Rhizobium sp. SSA_523: one gene and its partner. The protein of the gene in region 1 interacts with the protein of each later gene in a pairwise test. Links are inferred from orthologs where the notes say so. Each region holds a gene or a part of one and is shown in the gene's direction. Other genes may lie near its edges. The genes, in order: QTJ18_RS19790 and grxD.

The links.
Region 2: the proteins of QTJ18_RS19790 (region 1) and grxD interact in binary tests that used the Escherichia coli proteins (3 or more experiments, as listed by UniProt). The link is inferred for Rhizobium sp. SSA_523 from one-to-one orthologs.

The regions. Positions count from the first base shown.
Region 1 is NZ_CP129382.1:2,388,351-2,397,558, forward strand. What follows is about bases 6,473-9,208. They hold QTJ18_RS19790 (BolA family protein), read left to right. Parts: upstream 6,473-7,545; coding sequence 7,546-7,872; downstream 7,873-9,208. Other genes in these bases: cobS (cobaltochelatase subunit CobS), read right to left, coding at 6,473-6,746; QTJ18_RS19785 (J domain-containing protein), read right to left, coding at 6,821-7,444; QTJ18_RS19795 (HlyC/CorC family transporter), read right to left, coding at 7,895-9,199; aroB (3-dehydroquinate synthase), read right to left, coding at 9,193-9,208. Outside these bases: aromatic amino acid exporter YddG, read right to left, coding at 1-19; QTJ18_RS19750 (DUF3108 domain-containing protein), read right to left, coding at 141-932; rpmB (50S ribosomal protein L28), read left to right, coding at 1,170-1,460; QTJ18_RS19760 (queuosine precursor transporter), read left to right, coding at 1,571-2,206; QTJ18_RS19765 (AAA family ATPase), read right to left, coding at 2,219-2,776; QTJ18_RS19770 (esterase-like activity of phytase family protein), read right to left, coding at 2,795-3,796; cobaltochelatase subunit CobT, read right to left, coding at 3,811-5,712; more of cobS, read right to left, coding at 5,754-6,472. UniProt on the Escherichia coli protein: Transcriptional regulator that plays an important role in general stress response. Has many effects on cell morphology, cell growth and cell division. Acts by regulating the transcription of many genes, including dacA (PBP-5), dacC (PBP-6), ampC and mreB.
Region 2 is NZ_CP129382.1:1,097,639-1,106,812, forward strand. What follows is about bases 1-2,702. They hold grxD (Grx4 family monothiol glutaredoxin), read left to right. Parts: upstream 1-1,034; coding sequence 1,035-1,370; downstream 1,371-2,702. Other genes in these bases: purL (phosphoribosylformylglycinamidine synthase subunit PurL), read left to right, coding at 1-296; QTJ18_RS13685 (BolA/IbaG family iron-sulfur metabolism protein), read left to right, coding at 382-615; QTJ18_RS13695 (multidrug effflux MFS transporter), read left to right, coding at 1,502-2,702. Also shown: more of QTJ18_RS13695, read left to right, coding at 2,703-2,707; QTJ18_RS13700 (inositol monophosphatase family protein), read right to left, coding at 2,809-3,624; tRNA 2-thiocytidine(32) synthetase TtcA, read right to left, coding at 3,633-4,649; alaS (alanine--tRNA ligase), read right to left, coding at 4,712-7,372; recombinase RecA, read right to left, coding at 7,530-8,624; cell cycle histidine kinase CckA, read right to left, coding at 8,910-9,174. UniProt on the Escherichia coli protein: Monothiol glutaredoxin involved in the biogenesis of iron-sulfur clusters.

The DNA.
Region 1 (9,208 bases):
GCGTGCCCCTGATCTTCACATAACCCCCATCCCGGCGCCCGTTCCGGTGCCTGTCGTCTCGCAAGCCTTGCCTGCCCATCCTTGTCGCAGTCGAGGCGTCCTCGTCAGCGCAACCCTGGCCGCAGGAATTCGCTGCCGGTTCAACCGCCGTATTTGACGGCTGTCACATAGACGTCGCCCACCTTGGTGGGAACTCTGGCATAGACGGGAGCATATACATCAGGCCCGGACGCCTTGGCAAACCACACTTCCATGCGCGCCTGCTTGAGGAATTCGATATCGCTGCGACCCTGCCGATAACCGGATCTCGGCCTATAGCGGACTTCGCACACCAGGGCCTCACCCTTGAAGCCATCGGTCGAGAAGGTTTTCTTGCCCTTCGGCGTCAGCACAAGATCCATGCGCGATTCGCCGTCATAGATCGGTAGCCGGCTCGGGCAGACCTTGGCTCCCGCGGGGAAGACGAGGCTGGACAGCGGGTCGAGCACGGCTTGCAGATCGCCAGCGGACACCGGAACCCAGTTGGGCGGGCGCTGACCCGGCTCGGGCTTGATCGTGGAGGAGACAACATCGCCGTTGCGATAGGCGATATCGTAGATACGCGTCTTCTTTCCCTGGGTATAGGTCAGCGAATAGGCATCCGCCTGCAACTGACGCCCCCGGATTGTACCCTTCACATTCGTATCGGCGGAGATGCGGGTGAAGAGATTGACGAGGCCGGACGAGCGGAAGACGCCGGAAATCGTGTAGGACCGGCCATCGAACTCGCTGGCGAAGGACGCCCGGGCGATCGGCAGAAGGCCGAGCGAAACATCATATTCACTGAAATGGCGGGTGCCCGCCGTCACCGCCGGCGACGCCGAAAGACCGACAGCGGCGGATGAGAGAAGGCCAAGCGCAAAGAAGGCGGAGATGCGGCTCCTGCGGAGCATGGTCGTGTCCTGACAAAGAGGTGATCTCTGATTGTTATAGGACGGCAACTATGGCAAGAAAATAGCGGCCGCCATCAGGGCCGACAGCGATTTCCACCTACCCGTCACAGGTTCGACTTGACGGATGCGGCGCTTCTGACTATAGAACCGCAACTTTCCAAACAGGACCAGTTGGATCGGCTGGGCGGGCTTTGCCCGAATCCCCGTTCAATTGCAAAGAAGAACAAAGGTGTACCCATGTCCCGTAAGTGCGAATTGACCGGCAAGGGCGTCCAGTCGGGCAACAACGTCTCTCACGCCAACAACAAGACCAAGCGTCGGTTCCTGCCGAACCTCTGCGACGTCACGCTGATTTCCGACGCTCTCGGCCAGCGTTTCCGTCTGCGCGTCTCGGCCCATGCGCTGCGGTCTGTCGAACATCGCGGCGGCCTGGATGCTTTCCTGCTGAAGGCTCGCGAAAACGAACTGTCGATGCGCGCGCGTCTGCTGCGCCGCCAGATCGCCAAGAAGACCGCAGAAGCCGCGTAAGCAGCTTTCTGCCGTATCACTGGTTCAGATGAGGCTTGGCGGCCATCCGCTCAAGCCTTTTCTGTTGCCGAATTCGTTCTCCAGCTGGTGGCATCACCCAGGGTAAAAAAATGCAGTACCTCCGCGCGACCGCTCTTTATGTTGTCCTGATGACGATCGTCGTCGTCGCTTCCAATTTCCTCGTCCAGTTTCCCGTCCTCGGCTCCGCCTTCGGCATTCAGCTGAGCGATCTTTTGACCTGGGGCGCCTTCATCTATCCGGCCGCCTTTCTGGTCACCGATCTCACCAACAGGCAGTTCGGTCCGCGCATTGCCCGCCGCGTCGTCTTTGCCGGCTTCGTGGTCGGGATCGCCATCTCCTACCACACTTCCATGCCGCGCATCGCCATTGCTTCCGGCACCGCCTATCTGGTGGGCCAGCTTCTGGACATCTCGGTGTTCAACCAGTTGCGACGCCAGACCTGGTGGCGGGCCCCGCTGGCGGGCTCGCTCATCGGCTCCATGCTGGACACGATCCTGTTCTTTTCGCTGTCCTTCGCACTGGTCTTCGGCTTTCTCGGCGCCAATGACGAGTTCGCGATCGGTTCGGCGCCCATTCTCGGCGTATTCGCCACCGAGGCACCCCGCTGGATTTCCTGGGCGATCGGCGATTTCGTCGTCAAGCTCCTGGTCGGGCTGGTCATGCTTCTGCCCTATGGCGCGCTGATGAGCGTCGTCAAGCCCATGCCACCGGCAAAAGCCGCCTGAGGGCGTCCGCCGTTACTTGACGCTCTTGTTTGAGACGACCGGATGCCGGCAAACAGCATCCGCCAGCTCGTCCGGGACCATCGACGAATCAAGCCGCAGGACCGGGGTCTGGCGCATGGCCAGCCAGGCTTCATGGGCGGCCAGGCTGCGCTGCTCGGGACCGGCGCGATCATAACTTGCCGCCCAGTCGATGAAGGCGCGGCTCGTCTCCGCCATATCGCCGCCGGGCAAAATTCGAGCGCCATAGCGTTCCTGCTCCCGGCGCCGGATGCGCTCCATCCGTATCAGCGGATCAAGTCGCAGAAAGACGATCAGATCGTAAAGCGGTTCGAGCGGCATTCCCCATTTGAGGGCCGAGCCGGTCAGGACCCAGGCGGAGGCCCCGGCCATCGCCTCCTCGATCAGCGCAAGCCGATCCGTCACCGGTCGCGGCGTCGTATAGGGAAGATCGGTCGGCGCCCAGAAAAAATCATCGGTATCGAGATGAAGGATCTGCAGCTGTTCGCCGAGCAGGCGTCCGAGCGTCGTCGTGCCGGAGCCGGAGGCTCCCAGGATATGAATGCGGACCATTCTTCGCCTCTGTCGGATCTATGGCAAAAGACGGAATTCCAGCAATAGATTGCGCTGGAGGATCGAGTGATTGTCATCCGAGACGAGGATGACATGCGGATGACCGTCCGCGCCCTCAATCACGTCCATGCCTTCCATATTGTCGATCTGAAACCCCATATCGGCCTCCAGTATCACCGTCCCGTCGACAAGCGAACCGGGGCGCAGGTCCAGGCCACTGATACGACGAATGCGCATGCCAAGCCCGCCAAGAAAGCTGAACCGGCGTTCCAGCAGCAAGAGATCGCCATCCGGGAGGAAGGCACCGTCCGTCACATCCCAGGGCGCCTCGCGCCGGACCTTGAAGCCACCCTTCATCGGCCCTTCGAGAATGGCGGCGAACAGATTGCCCTCATCATCCACGCTTTTTTCCGCGATCGTCATGGCGGCTCCCTGCAGCGGGCCGTCGGCCGGCGCCACCAGCATCGTCTCCAGGCCACCATTGGCGCGCAATTCGCGCCGCGGAATCAGGATGTCGAGGCTGCGACCGGGGCGCGCGGAGAGGAAGCCCGGATCGGGATAGATGGCAATGCGGTGCGTGCGCTCATAGCTTACCAGCACCTCCCCGTCACGCAGGGCAACCCCTTCCGCATCCATGTCGCTTTTGGAGCGGGGCTCCTCCCCCCGCCCATCCAGCATGGGCGCAAGCCTGACCTCGTACAGACCGGACAGCCGTCCATCGGCGCTGCGGTCCAGCCTGCCGGTCAGCCAGTGGCCCGTGTCGAGCACGGCCACGAAGCTTGCCCCGTCAGCCCGAAGACGAAGGCTTGAAATTGAGCCGAGCAGATCTTCGCTCGAGGAAAATTCCAGCCCGCCCAGGAATTCGAAGCTGCCGAAGCGTGTCTCCGACGAACCCGGCTTGAAGCGCTCGACGCGCGTGGCCGTGACCGGAACGCTTTGCTCCTCGGCCAGACCGGTTTGCGCGGGAGAGACCAGTGCTAAGGCGAGCAATCCCGTCAGGAGGAGGCGTGTTGGCACCATTGCGGGGCGCGCGATCAGCCCGCGCGCCGCAAGCGGCTGCCGCGTGCCGAGGGGGTGCTTTCGTCAAACAGCGAGGCGAGCTGCTCGGTCATCGCACCCGCCAATTCATCGGCATCGACGATCGTGACGGCACGGCGATAATAGCGCGTCACGTCATGGCCGATGCCGATCGCCAGGAGTTCAACCGGCGAGCGGTTTTCGATCTGGTCGATGACGGCGCGCAGGTGGCGCTCCAGATAATTGCCGGGATTGACCGACAGAGTCGAATCATCGACCGGCGCGCCATCGGAGATCATCATGAGGATCTTGCGCTGCTCCGGACGTCCGATCAGGCGGTTATGCGCCCACATCAGCGCTTCGCCGTCGATATTCTCCTTGAGCAGGCCTTCGCGCATCATCAGGCCGAGATTGCGCCGCGAGCGGCGCCAGGGCGCATCCGCGGCCTTGTAGACGATGTGACGCAGATCGTTCAGGCGACCGGGAGTCGGCGGCTTGCCATTGGCCAGCCATTGCTCGCGGCTCTGGCCGCCCTTCCAGGCCTTGGTGGTGAAGCCGAGGATTTCCACTTTCACACCGCACCGTTCCAGCGTGCGGGCCAGAATATCGGCGCAGGTGGCAGCAACCGTAATCGGCCGGCCGCGCATGGATCCCGAATTGTCGATGACCAGCGAGACCACCGTATCGCGAAATTGCGTGTCACGCTCCCGCTTGAAGGAAAGCGGCTGCATGGGATCGATCACGAGCCGCACGAGGCGCGCCGGATCGAGATAGCCCTCTTCCAGATCGAACTCCCAGGACCGGTTCTGCTGTGCCATGAGCCGGCGCTGGAGGCGGTTCGCAAGCCGGCCGACGGCGCCCTGGAGATGGGAAAGCTGCTTGTCGAGAAAGGCGCGCAGGCGGTCGAGTTCCGCCTCATCGCACAATTCCTCGGCCGTCACCTCCTCGTCGAAGGCTTCGGTGAAGATGTGGTAATCCACCTTCTCGTTGAAATCGTCGAAAGGCATGTTGGGCCGGCGGGTTTCGCCTGGCGTTTCCGACTGATCGTCATCGTCGTCGGACATGTCGTCGTCGGAGATTTCGGCGCCGTCCATTTCGCCTTCGTCGAGCTGTTCCTCGGCGGCCTGGCTCTCTTCGGCGGGAGCGGCGTCGGAGCCTGCATCTTCCTCGACCTCGTCATTCTCGGTCTCGTTGCTGCGCGGCTGCTCCTCGTCGTTCTCGTTCTCCATTTCCTCCGGCTGGTTCTCGTCGTCGCCGTAATCCTCGGCCATCTGCATGGATGACAGCATGTGGCGAACGAGCTTGCCGAAGGCCTGCTGGTCCTCGATAACGGTCCTCAGACCGTCCAGATCTCCGCCGACCTTCTCTTCGAAGAAGGGCCGCCAGAGCTCGAGCACCTTGCCGGCGCTGGCAGGTGGCTTGGCGCCCGTCAGCTTTTCGCGCACCAGCATGGCCATGGCCTCGCCGATCGGCGCATCTTCCTGGCGATCGACGCCGGTGAAGTTCGCCTTGGCATATTTCTCGGCATTCATGCTGTTGATATTGGCGGCAACGCCTGCCATGCGCAGCGAGCCGAGCGATTCCACCCGGGCCTGCTCGACGGCGTCGAAGACGGTGCGCGCATCGGCACCCTGCGGCGACATGGACGCATGCACATTGGTATCGTGGCAGGCAAGCCGAAGCGCCATGGAATCGCCCAGCCCGCGTGTCACCGATAGCTCCTGCGCCGTCGGACGCTTGGAGATTTCCGGCAGGCGAATGCGCTCGCCCGCCATGCCGGGTCGCTCATTGGCGAAGGAGACCTCGACCTCGTGGCTACCGGCTATCGACCGGACACAGCCGGTGATGGCCCGGCGCAACGGCTCCGTGTCCACCGGCCCGCCGGATTTTGCCTTCGAATTGTCGCCACGGCCTGCCATATGCTTACCTTGTCTGCCGGTTTCTGCTGCCTTCAGCCAAACTACGCTCCAAGAACGATGTTCGCAGCGCTTTCCTTCAGTTCCACGCCGAATGCCCGCTGATACTGTTCGGCAACCAGCGTGCGTTCCAGCTCATCGCATTTGTTGAGGAAGGTGATGCGGAAGGCAAAGGCGACATCGCCGAAGATCTCCGCATTTTCCGCCCAGGTGATCACCGTACGCGGGCTCATCACCGTCGACAGATCGCCATTGATGAAGGCCGAGCGGGTCATGTCCGCAACGCGCACCATTTTCGATACGGTTTCGCGACCTTCGGTCGTCGCGCCAAAGCTCTTCACCTTGGCCGCCACGATATCGACTTCCTTTTCATGCGGCAGATAGTTCAGCGTCGTCACGATCGACCAGCGGTCCATCTGCGCCTGGTTGATCTGCTGCGTGCCGTGGTAGAGACCGGTCGTATCGCCGAGGCCGACCGTGTTGGCGGTGGCAAACAGGCGGAAGGCCGGATGCGGGCGGATGACCCGGCTCTGATCGAGAAGGGTCAGGCGGCCCGAGCTTTCCAGCACGCGCTGGATGACGAACATGACGTCCGGGCGTCCGGCATCATATTCGTCGAAGACGAGCGCCACATTGTGCTGGTAGGCCCAGGGCAGGATCCCGTCCTTGAATTCGGTGATCTGCTTGCCGTCCTTCAGGACGATCGCATCCTTGCCGACGAGGTCGATACGGCTGACATGGCTGTCCAGGTTGACGCGCACGCAGGGCCAGTTGAGGCGCGCCGCGACCTGTTCGATATGGGTGGATTTGCCCGTGCCGTGAAAGCCCGAGACCATCACGCGACGATTGTGCGCGAAGCCAGCGAGAATGGCCAGCGTCGTGTCGCGATCGAACAGATAGTCCGGATCGAGATCAGGGACGTAGGGATCGCTATTGCTGTAGGCCGGGACCCTCAGATCGGTGTCGAGGCCGAAGACGTCCCGCACCGACACCGTCGTATCGGGGAGATTGGAAATATCAAGATCGATTTTGCTCATCACCACTCCACGCCGAACCGCCCAGGCGGTTCAGCCGCATCATTCGCTGCCATGTTGCCTTGCACCAGAACGGCTTAGCAGAAACCGGACTGCTTTAACAATTGGTAGGCCTGTATGACAGCCCGAAAACGTTCCTCCGACCCGCGATCGCCGCCATTCGCGTCCGGATGGTGTTTCTTGACCAGTTCCTTGTAGCGGCTCTTGATTTCTGTCGCTGTTGCGCCCGCCGTCAAGCCCATTGTGTCAAAAGCCTTGGCTTCGAGCGTCTTCAGCTTGCGGACGGGCTGCGTCGGGCGCGCGCCCGCCTGCCCATCGCGCACGAAGCCGAACGGGTCCTTGACGCGCTGGTAGCTGGCGGCGGAGCCGGAGCGCATCGTGGCATGAATGGGCGCGTCCTTGGCGGATTTGTTGACGCCCACTGTCCATGTCGGTCGATGACCGGTGATCGCTTCCTTCTGGTAGCGGGCGATCTCGGTATCGGAGAGGCCGGAAAAATAGTTGTAGCCTTTGTTGTAGTCTTTCACATGTTCGAAACAGAACAGAAAGAACTGCCCCTCGGCATTGCGGCCGACCGGCGCGCGGTGAACGCCCGGCTTGTCGCACCCGTCCCATTGGCAGGTCGGGGCCGCGGCCACGCTTTCCTGCTCCCGTTTCCGGCGGGTCCGGATGCGATCGAAATATTTGGAATCCAGTTTCATTTGGCTACATTATGGGGTGCGCCAGACAGCAGGACAAGAATTGACAAACCGGTTTCTTGCTGCTTTCTGGGACCCCCTTTTCCGGCATTGCGGAGCCGCTCATGTCCATCACTCGCCCGTCCGATCAAGCGCCTGCCGGGGAACCAGCCTCGGTTCGCTCGCGGATCGAACATGTCCTTGCGCAAGCGCTCGAACCGCAGAGACTGGCTGTTCTCGACGAAAGCCACCAGCATGCCGGCCATCAGCCGGACATGACCGGCACCGGCGAGACGCATATGCGGGTGCGCGTCGTTTCCCAGCGTTTTGCCGGCATGACCCGCCTGCAGCGTCACCGCCTGGTCAATGACCTGTTGAAGCAGGAACTGGATGCCGGGCTGCATGCGCTCGCCATCGAAGCCGCAGCGCCCGGTGAAGCCACGCGCTGGTAGGCGCTCGGCAGAAGGCCATGGGTCAGTTCTGCAGGGGCAGGTCCTCTGCCGGCCTGATCCGCAGCCGTGTGATTCGGTTTTTCTCCCGCTTCATCACCGTGAAGCGCTTGCCGTGGAAGGTGAAGCTCTGGCGCTCCTGCGGAATGAGCTTGGATTCGTGAATGACGAGCCCGGCAATTGTCGTCGCCTCCTCGTCCGGCAGGCTCCAGTCAAGCGCACGGTTGAGATCGCGGATCGGGACCGAGCCCTCCACCACGATCGAGCCATCGGCTTCCTGACGCACGCCCTGAATCTCGAGATCATGTTCGTCGGCAATGTCACCGACGATCTCTTCCAGAATGTCCTCGAGCGTCACAATGCCCTGCACCTCGCCATATTCATCGACGACCACGGCAAAATGCATCTTGCGCCGCAGGAAAGCGTTGAGCTGATCCTTGAGGCTGGTCGTATCGGGAACGAACCAGGGTTTCTGGGCAATCTTGACGATATCCAGATCGCGCGGCTCCATGTTCGGCTCCGCCAGCGCCCGCAGCAGATCCTTGGCATGCACGATGCCGATAATGTTCTCGGTGGTCGTGCGCCACAGTGGCATTCGGGTAAAGGGGCTCTCCAGCACGGTGCGCACGATGAGCTCCGGCGGATCCTCGGCATTGATCGCCCGCATGACGGTGCGGTGCTTCATGACATCCGACACTTCCAGCTCTTCAAGATCGAGGAGGCCGCCGAGACGGTCACGATCGGCCTTGACGAAGGAGCCTTCCCGGTGGAGCAGATCGAGCGCGCCGCGCAACTCCTCATGCGCCGTCAGCATGGAGGTCTCGCGCGACAGGTTGACGCCGAACAGCGACAGGATGAAGCGCACGATGGCGTTGACGCCGCTCGACAGGGGGCCGGCCAGACCGACGAAGATGCGCACCGCCGGTGCGACGAACATGGCGAAACGGTCCGGCGAGGAAATGGCCCAGCTCTTCGGCAGAACCTCGGAGAACACCACCAGGAGCACCGTCATCACCAGCGTCGCTATGGCGACGCCGGTCTGTCCGAAGAGGCCGAGAAACAGGCTCGTCGTCAAAGAGGAGGCGAGGATATTGACGAGATTGTTGCCGATCAGCAGGGCGCCGATCAAACGGTCCCGTCTCTCGATCAGATGTCCGACAAGGGCCGCCCTTTCATCGCCATTGCTCTCCAGCGTATGCATGCGGGCCCGCGAAGCCGCGGTCAGCGCCGTCTCAGAACCGGAAAAGAAGGCCGAGGCGGCAATCAGCCCGACAATGGAGACGAGAGTCAGCCAGTATTCCGACAGGATCTCTAGGACTGTGTTCAGCATTGCCCGGTA
Region 2 (9,174 bases), 1.3 Mb from region 1 along the record:
CCATCGCATTGGCGGAAATGTGCATGGCCTCCCTGAAGGGCGCCAGGATTTCGCTGGAGGATTGTCGCGGCCTGCCGCATGCCCTGCTCTTCGGGGAAGACCAGGCGCGCTACGTCATCGCCGTACCGGCCGATCTGGCGCATTTCGTTCGCGCCAGCGCCGAATCGGCCGGCGTGCCCTTCCGCACCCTGGGTAGCGTGGAAGGCGAACGTCTCGTCATCGATGATCTGGTCGATGTCGCCGTTGTGGATCTCGTCAATGCGCATGAAAGCTGGTTCCCCCGCTTCATGGCCTGACGGGCACGCAACATCTTTGACAAATCGCGAAGATTTGGCACTCTTCGCGTATCTGCATTGTGACTGTAATAGAAGGAATGACCCCATGCCCATGCGCCCCGGTGATATCGAAGACATGATCAAGGCGGGGATACCGGGTGCCAAAGTCACGATTCGCGATCTGGCCGGCGATGGCGACCATTATGCGGCTGAGGTTGTCGCGGAAGCCTTTCGCGGCAAGACCCGCGTGCAGCAGCATCAGATGGTCTATGAGGCGCTGAAGGGCAATATGGGCGGCGTGCTGCATGCCCTCGCCCTGCAGACCTCCGCACCGGAGTAACCTGCTCAGCGGGGCCGTCTTCGGCTCGGCCCCGCTTGGCTCGGCCCAACTTGGCTTGACCCTGCTTGGCTCGGCCTGCGTGGGTCAGCCCCGCGTGGGTCGGCCCTGCGTGGGTTGGCTTGATGCGATCGGCCATACCTCCGGTCGTCCATCACCAGAATTGATCCATGAAGACAGTAAAGGTGGCTGGAAATTGCACCGGCAGGTGTTATCTAGTAGCGGAAGTTCGCTGATAGAAGCTCACGTGACCCGCCTCGCCGCGACAGGCGAGTTTTCGCATGGCCGGCTCGCCGCGCGTTTGCCCGGCTGGTGACGCAAGGCCATAGGAGAGGGCCACGTCCCGGGTTTCGATCGGCAAGATTTGGATATTCAGCTCGGAACGCCTGGACCTTGAACCCGGGCAGGAAAGGACAAGAGCCATGAGCGCAGTTCACGATATGATCGATAGCCAGGTGAAGGGCAGCGATGTCGTGCTCTTCATGAAGGGCACCCCGCAATTCCCGCAGTGTGGTTTCTCGGGCCAGGTGGTCCAGATCCTCGATTATCTCGGCGTCGATTACAAGGGCGTCAATGTTCTGGCGGACCAAGACATCCGCCAGGGCATCAAGGACTATTCGAACTGGCCCACAATCCCCCAGCTCTACGTCAAGGGCGAATTCCTCGGCGGCTGCGATATCGTGCGTGAGATGTTCCAGTCCGGCGAATTGCAGAATCATTTCCAGGAACAGGGTATCGCCGTTCGCGGCGCTGCCTGAAGGCCCTTCTGCTGGTACATCCAGCGCTTTCATTTCAGAAAGAGGCGCCGCCATCCCCGCGGCGCCTTTCCATTTTCAGGATAGATCTTGTGACGACCGTAACCAATGTGGCGCCTTCCCGCCTTCAAGGCATGGGCAAGGCGGAATTTATCGGCATGATGGCCATGTTGATGGCGCTCAACGCGCTTGCCATCGACATCATGCTGCCGGCTCTGCAGGAGATCGGCGCCGCGCTCGATGTTAGCGATGTCAATGATCGCCAATTCATCGTGTCATCCTATCTCTTCGGCTTCGGCTTTGCCCAACTCATCTACGGCCCGATTTCCGACCGCTTTGGGCGGCGCAAGCCGATGATCTTCGGCCTGACGCTGTATATCATCTGCGCTCTGGCCATCGTGGCCGTGCCGTCCTTTTCCGGCCTGCTGCTTCTGCGCTTCATCCAGGGCGCCGGCGCTGCCTCCACCCGCGTGATCACCGTTTCCATCGTCCGCGACGTCTATGGCGGGCGGGCCATGGCGGAAGTCATGTCGCTGATCATGATGGTCTTCATGATCGTTCCGATCATTGCGCCGGGCACGGGCCAGTTGATCATGCTGGGCGGCGACTGGCACCTGATCTTCCTGTTCATTGCGGTCATGGCGGTCGCCATTCTGGTGTGGATGACCATGCGCCTGCCGGAAACCATGGCGCCGGAAGACATGCGGCCCTTGACCCTGCGCTCGGTCATCGGCGGCTTTCGCATCGTCCTCACCAACCGCATCGCGCTCTGTTACACCATTTCTGCCACCTTCATCTTCGGCGCCCTGTTCGGCTTCATCAATTCGGCGCAGCAGATCTATGTCGGCATTTATGGGCTGGGCGCCTGGTTCCCGCTGGCCTTTGCCGCTGTGGCCGCTTTCATGTCGCTGTCCTCCTTCCTGAATGCGAGGCTTGTCGGACGCTTTGGCATGCGGCGCCTGTCGCATGCCTCGCTTCTGTCCTTCATCGCCATCACGGTCACCTGGCTGGCCGTTCAGGTTTTCGCCTGGCAGCCTATGCCCTTCCTGCTCTTCCTGAGCTTCTTCGGCCTTGCAATGTTCATGTTCGGCTGGATCGGCGCCAATTTCAACTCGCTCGCCATGGAGCCGCTTGGCCATGTCGCCGGCACGGCGTCGGCAGTTCTGGGCTTCATGAGCACGGTCGGCGGGGCGGCGATCGGCGCCCTGATCGGCCAGGCTTTCAATGGAACCGCATTGCCAATGGTGGCGGGCTTCTGCGCGGTCTCCTTCATCGGCCTGTTCTTCGTGCTGCTCGCAGAGCGCGGCAAGCTGTTCCAGCCGCAAAATCCACGGGTCTGAACGGGACAACGAAGGCGCGGGGCAGCGGAACCAGACAAGGACCGGCGGTTCGACACGACCCGCCGGCTCTGCGCGAGGAAAACGATCGGCCGATCAGCCGATCAGCCGATCAGAGCGTCGCGCAGGCTGTGCCAGCTATCGGCATCGGTGGCCACCAGCAGGCCGCCATCCAGATCCGTCGGTCGATAGGGGCTCGCGTCGAAATGGCGCACATAACCGCCTGCCTCCTGCGCGATGAGCGTCCCGGCCAGGTGGTCCCAGGGCATCAGCTTGTTGTAGAGCACGAAATCCACATGCCCGCCGGCAAAGGTGCGATATTCCTGCGCCGAGCAGCGATAGGAAGCGAACATGCGCACCTTGGCGAGATTGGCCAGGATCTTCTCGCGCTCCTCACCGAAGAAATAGCCGGCCGAGGCCATGCCGATCATCGCGGGAACGGGTTTCGCGGCGGCGACGGACAGTTTCAACGCATCGCCATCCGGCCGCCGCAGGAATGCCCCGCCGCCCTTTTCAGCCATGACCCAATCATCGCCCATCGGATCATAGATGATGCCCGCAATGGTTTCCTGACGATAGACGATCGAGGCCATGACGCCGAAGGCGGGAATGCCTGACGCGAAGTTGAAGGTTCCGTCGACCGGATCGACGACCACGGCCAATTCGGCGTCGGCAAGCTTCGACAGGAGCTGCGGATCGGCTGCCACCGATTCCTCGCCAATGAACAGAGCCTCCGGCGCAAGAGCCTCGACCCCTGCCCTGATCACGCGCTCCGCATGAATATCGGCCTCGGTCACCAGATCGGTGGCCTCGCTCTTGGCACGGACATCCTCATGGTTCAGGCGGCGAAAGCGCGGCAGAATTTCCGCTTTGGCGGCATGACGCAGCACGTCCGCCAAGGCGATCACATCAATGGACATGGGAAACCTCAACTGGTCTGGGAGGGGGTGAGGGAGGCGAAATCGAAGAGATTGGGATCGAGGAGATGCGACGGATTGACATGCGACAAGGCCCGCAGCATGCGGTCCTTGCGGCCGGGCATCTGCATTTCCATCGCCGTCAGCATCTGCTTCATGGCATTGCGCTGCAAGCCGTCCTGTGACCCGCACAGGTCGCAGGGAATGATGGGAAATTGCATGGCTGCGGCAAATTTTGCGAGATCCTCCTCGGCGCAATAGGCGAGCGGCCGAAGAACCAGAAGATCCCCCTCGTCATTCAGCAGTTTCGCCGGCATGCCGGCCAGTCGGCCGCCGTGGAAGAGGTTCATGAAGAAGGTTTCGAGAATGTCGTCCCGGTGATGGCCAAGGACCAGCGCTTCGCATCCTTCCTCGCGGGCGACGCGATAGAGATTGCCGCGCCGGAGCCGGGAACAGAGCGAGCAATAGGTGGCGCCTTCCGGCACTTTTGCCTTCACCACGGAATAGGTGTCGCGATATTCGATGCGATGGGCAATGCCGAGGCCGGACAGGTAATCCGGCAGGATATGTTTAGGGAAATTGGGCTGTCCCTGATCCAGATTGCAGGCGACGAGCTCCACCGGCAACAGGCCGCGCCACTGCAGATCCATCAAGAGCGCCAGCAGCGAATAGGAATCCTTGCCGCCGGACAGGCCGATCAGCCAGCGGCGCTGATCCTTCAGCATGGCGAAATCATCTATGGCCTGGCGGACCTGCCGCAGGAGCCGCTTGCGCAGCTTGTTGAAGGCGGTGGTTTGTGGCGCATGACGAAAAAGGCCGTGCAGGAAACCGTCATCCTCCGGCAGGTCCCCCGCCAGATCGCCTCCCAGATCGCCCACCAGATCGCCCACCAGATCGCTCCTGAGAGCGCCTGATGCGTCGCCCGACAGGCTCACGGGCGGGCTTTCCGGCAGAGGGTCTGGCCGGTTTTCCGGCAGGCTTTCCAACAGCCGCTCCGCCATCTCCTGTTTTGCGACCGCCAGCGTCACAGCCTTCTCCTGTCATTCATGCGCGCCAGGACACCCTGTCCGCGCCAGCCCGTTTCGATGGCTCAACCGGCAATCGCCGCTGCGACCGCTTCGATGGCGTCATCGGCCTTGGTGCCGTCCGGCCCCCCGGCCTGCGCCATATCGGCGCGTCCGCCGCCGCCCTTGCCGCCGAGCGCGACAGAGGCCGCCCGCACGAGATCGACGGCGCTCAGCCGGTCGGTCAGGTCCGCAGTGACGCCGACGACGGCGCTCGCCTTGGAATCGGCACCCACGGCGATCAGCAGCACGACGCCGGAGCCGAGCCCGGTCTTGGCCTCGTCCACCAGCCCCTTCAGATCCTTGGCTTCGACGCCGGTCACGACCTTGCCGAGATATTTGACGCCAGCCACATCGCGCACCTCGGCCGCACTACCGCCCTGGGCGCCGCCCATGGCCAGCTTGCGACGCGCCTCGGTCAGCTCGCGCTCGAGCTTGCGGCGCTCATCCATCAGGGCCTCGACGCGCGGCAGAAGCTCACCCGGCTGAACCTTCAGCACGGAGGCCAGCGCCTTGACCCGCTCATCCTGTTCGGCGAGATAGGCGCGCGCGCCCTCCCCGGTGACCGCCTCGATGCGGCGCACGCCGGAGCCCACGGCGCTTTCGCCAAGCACCCGCACCAGGCCGATCTGCCCCGTCGCGGCCACATGCGTGCCGCCGCACAATTCAACCGAATAGGCCTTGCCCGCCTTGGCGCCTTCCAGCCCCGTCCCCATCGAGACGACGCGGACCTCATCGCCATACTTTTCTCCGAAGAGCGCCATGGCGCCCTCGGCAATCGCATCATCCACGCTCATCAGCCGGGTGGTGACCGGGGCGTTTTGCAGGATGATGGCATTGGCCATGTCCTCGACCCGCTGCAACTCCTCGGCACTCATCGGCTTGGGATGCGAAATATCGAACCGCAGGCGCTCCGGCGCCACAAGCGAGCCCTTCTGCGCCACATGCGTGCCAAGAACCTCGCGCAACGCCTCATGCAGGAGATGGGTGGCGGAATGATTGGCGCGCAGCTTGGAGCGGCGATGATGATCGACCGACAGCACCACGGCCTCGCCGGACTTCACCTCGCCCTCGGCCACCACGGCCGAGTGGACGAACAGGCCCTCGCCCTTCTTCTGGGTGTCGGTGACCGTCAGCCTTGCCCTATCGGTGGTGATCTCACCGGTATCGCCCATCTGGCCACCCGATTCGCCGTAGAAGGGTGTCTGGTTGACCACGACCTGCACGACATCACCGGCCTTGGCGCCCTCGACGACGCCACCATCGCGGACGATAGCCTGAACCACGCCTTCGGCGCTCTCCGTGTCATAGCCGAGGAATTCCGACGCGCCGAATTTCTCTTTCAGCTCGAACCAGACATTTTCCGTGGCCTTTTCGCCGGATCCGGCCCAGTTGGCGCGGGCCTCGGCCTTCTGCCGCTGCATGGCATCGTTGAAGCCGGTCAGATCGACGCCGATCCCGCGGGCCCGCAGCGCGTCCTGGGTCAGGTCGAGCGGGAAGCCGTAGGTGTCATAGAGTTTGAAGGCCGTCTCTCCATCCAGCGACTGGCCCTTGGTGAGCGTCTCCGTCGCATCGGAAAGGAGCGACAGGCCGCGCGCAAGCGTGGCACGGAATTTTGTCTCTTCCAGCTTCAGCGTCTCGGAAATCAGCGCCTCGGCCCGACCAAGTTCAGGATAGGCGCGGCCCATCTCGCTGATCAGGACCGGCAGGAGCCGATACATCAGCGGTTCGCGGGCGCCGAGCAGCTGCATGTGGCGCATGGCCCGGCGCATGATCCGGCGCAGGACATAGCCGCGCCCTTCATTGGAGGGCAGCACGCCATCGGCGATCAGGAAGGCGGACGAGCGCAAGTGATCGGCAATCACCCGGAAGCTTGCCGCCTGGTCTCCCTCGGCCTTGCAGCGCAGGACGTCTTCGGTCGCGGAGATGAGCGAGCGGAAAAGATCGGTGTCGAAGACGCTCTGGACCCCCTGCAGGATGCAGGCCATGCGCTCCAGACCCATGCCGGTATCGATCGACGGACGCGGCAAGGGTGTCCGCTCGCCCGGCGCCGTCTGATCGAACTGCATGAAGACGAGGTTCCAGAATTCGAGGAAGCGATCGCCATCCTCTTCCGCCGAACCGGGCGGGCCGCCCCAGACATTCTCGCCCTGATCGATGAAGATTTCCGAGCACGGTCCGCAGGGACCGGTATCGCCCATCTGCCAGAAATTATCCGAGGTGCCGATGCGGATGATCTTGTCGTCGGAGAGGCCGGCAATCTTCTTCCACAGCGTGGCGGCATCTTCGTCATCGGCATAGACCGTGACCAGGAGGCGCTCTTTCGGCAGATCGAAATCCCTGGTCACCAGGTTCCAGGCGAGTTCGATCGCCCTTTCCTTGAAGTAATCCCCGAAGGAGAAGTTGCCGAGCATTTCGAAGAAGGTCAGATGGCGCGCCGTATAGCCGACATTGTCCAGGTCGTTATGCTTGCCGCCGGCACGCACCACCTTCTGCGACGTGGAGGCCGTGCTGTAGGGTCGCGTCTCAAGGCCGGTGAAGACATTCTTGAACTGCACCATGCCGGCATTGGTGAACATCAGGGTCGGATCGTTGCGCGGCACGAGCGGGCTCGACGAGACAATCTCGTGACCGTTCTTCCGGAAGTAGTCGAGGAAGGTCGACCGGATTTCATTCACGCCACTCATGCAACAGCCCTTATACCCCCGCCTGCGGCGGTCTCTCTTTTAAAACCACTGGCTTTTAGCCTTTGAGCCCCACCCTGTCCAGCAGAACGAAAAACCGGCCGCGCATCCTCAAATGATACGCGGCCGGCCACAGCTCTATTCGAATTTTTCGACAGGATCAGGCTTCGCCGTCACCATCGCCGTCGGCGTCATTGGGATCCGGACCGCCATTCTGCAGGAAGCGGTCGGCAATCAGTCCGGCATTCTGGCGCAAGGCCGTCTCGATCTCGCGCGCCATCTCCGGATTGTCGCGCAGGAAGGTCTTGGCATTCTCGCGACCCTGGCCGAGACGCTGGCTGTTATAGCTGAACCAGGCGCCCGACTTCTCCACGATACCGGCCTTGACGCCGAGATCGATCAGTTCGCCGGTCTTGGACACGCCTTCGCCATACATGATGTCGAATTCCACCTGCTTGAAGGGCGGTGCCATCTTGTTCTTGACGACCTTGACGCGGGTCTGGTTGCCGACAACCTCCTCGCGCTCCTTCACCGAACCGATGCGGCGAATGTCGAGACGAACCGAGGCATAGAATTTCAGCGCATTGCCGCCGGTCGTCGTTTCGGGCGAACCGAACATGACGCCGATCTTCATGCGGATCTGGTTGATGAAGATCACCATGCAATTGGAGCGGGAGATCGAAGCGGTCAGCTTGCGCAAGGCCTGGCTCATCAGACGCGCCTGCAGGCCGGGAAGGCTGTCGCCCATTTCGCCCTCGATTTCGGCGCGCGGCGTCAGAGCCGCAACCGAATCGACCACCAGAACGTCGACCGCGCCGGACCGCACCAGCGTATCCGTGATCTCCAGCGCCTGCTCGCCGGTATCCGGCTGCGAAATCAGGAGGTTCTGCAGATCGACGCCGAGCTTGCGGGCATAGACCGGGTCCAGCGCATGTTCGGCATCGACGAAGGCGCAGATCCCGCCCTTCTTCTGGGCTTCCGCAATCGTCTGCAGCGCCAGGGTTGTCTTACCCGAGCTTTCGGGACCGTAGATTTCGACGATACGTCCCTTGGGCAGGCCGCCAATGCCGAGCGCGATGTCGAGGCTAAGGGAGCCTGTGGACACGGTTTCGATTTCAACCACGCTTTCATTCGCGCCGAGCTTCATGATCGAGCCCTTGCCGAAAGAGCGTTCAATCTGCGAAAGGGCCGCCTCCAGCGCCTTGCTTTTATCCACCGTCTTGTCCTCTACGAGCCGCAATGAATTCTGTGCCATCCGTTCCACCTTTAGGTTATTGCAGCCCGTCGGGCAACAAACATTGGATGTGCTTTTTGTACTCTTTTTGTTCTGGTTTGGCAAGCCATTGCTAAGCGTTTGATATCGAAGTCGATTTCGAACGATGTTCCGCTTTCGTCCCGGCGCTGCCGCACATGTGCGGCGCGGCCTGATTCGCCGATTGGCGCCGTCTCGCCATCCACAGCTTTATGAGGCCCATCGCGGCTGTTCGGTCCCCGCGAGGATCACCGGCATGCCGTATCCGCAAGCACGAAGGGACTTGCGTCAATCCTTGCGGTCGAGCATTTCGCGCACGGCCACCGCCAGCTGCTTCAGCGAGAAGGGCTTGGGAAGGAAGCCGAACTTGGCATCGGCCGGCAGATTGCGGGCAAAGGCGTCTTCCGCATAGCCGGAGACGAAGATGAACTTCAGGTCCGGATAGGTCTTGCGCAATTCCCTGAGCAGGCTCGGCCCGTCCATTTCCGGCATCACGACGTCCGAGACGACGATATCCACCTTGCCGTCCAGCTCTTCCATGATGTCGAGCGCT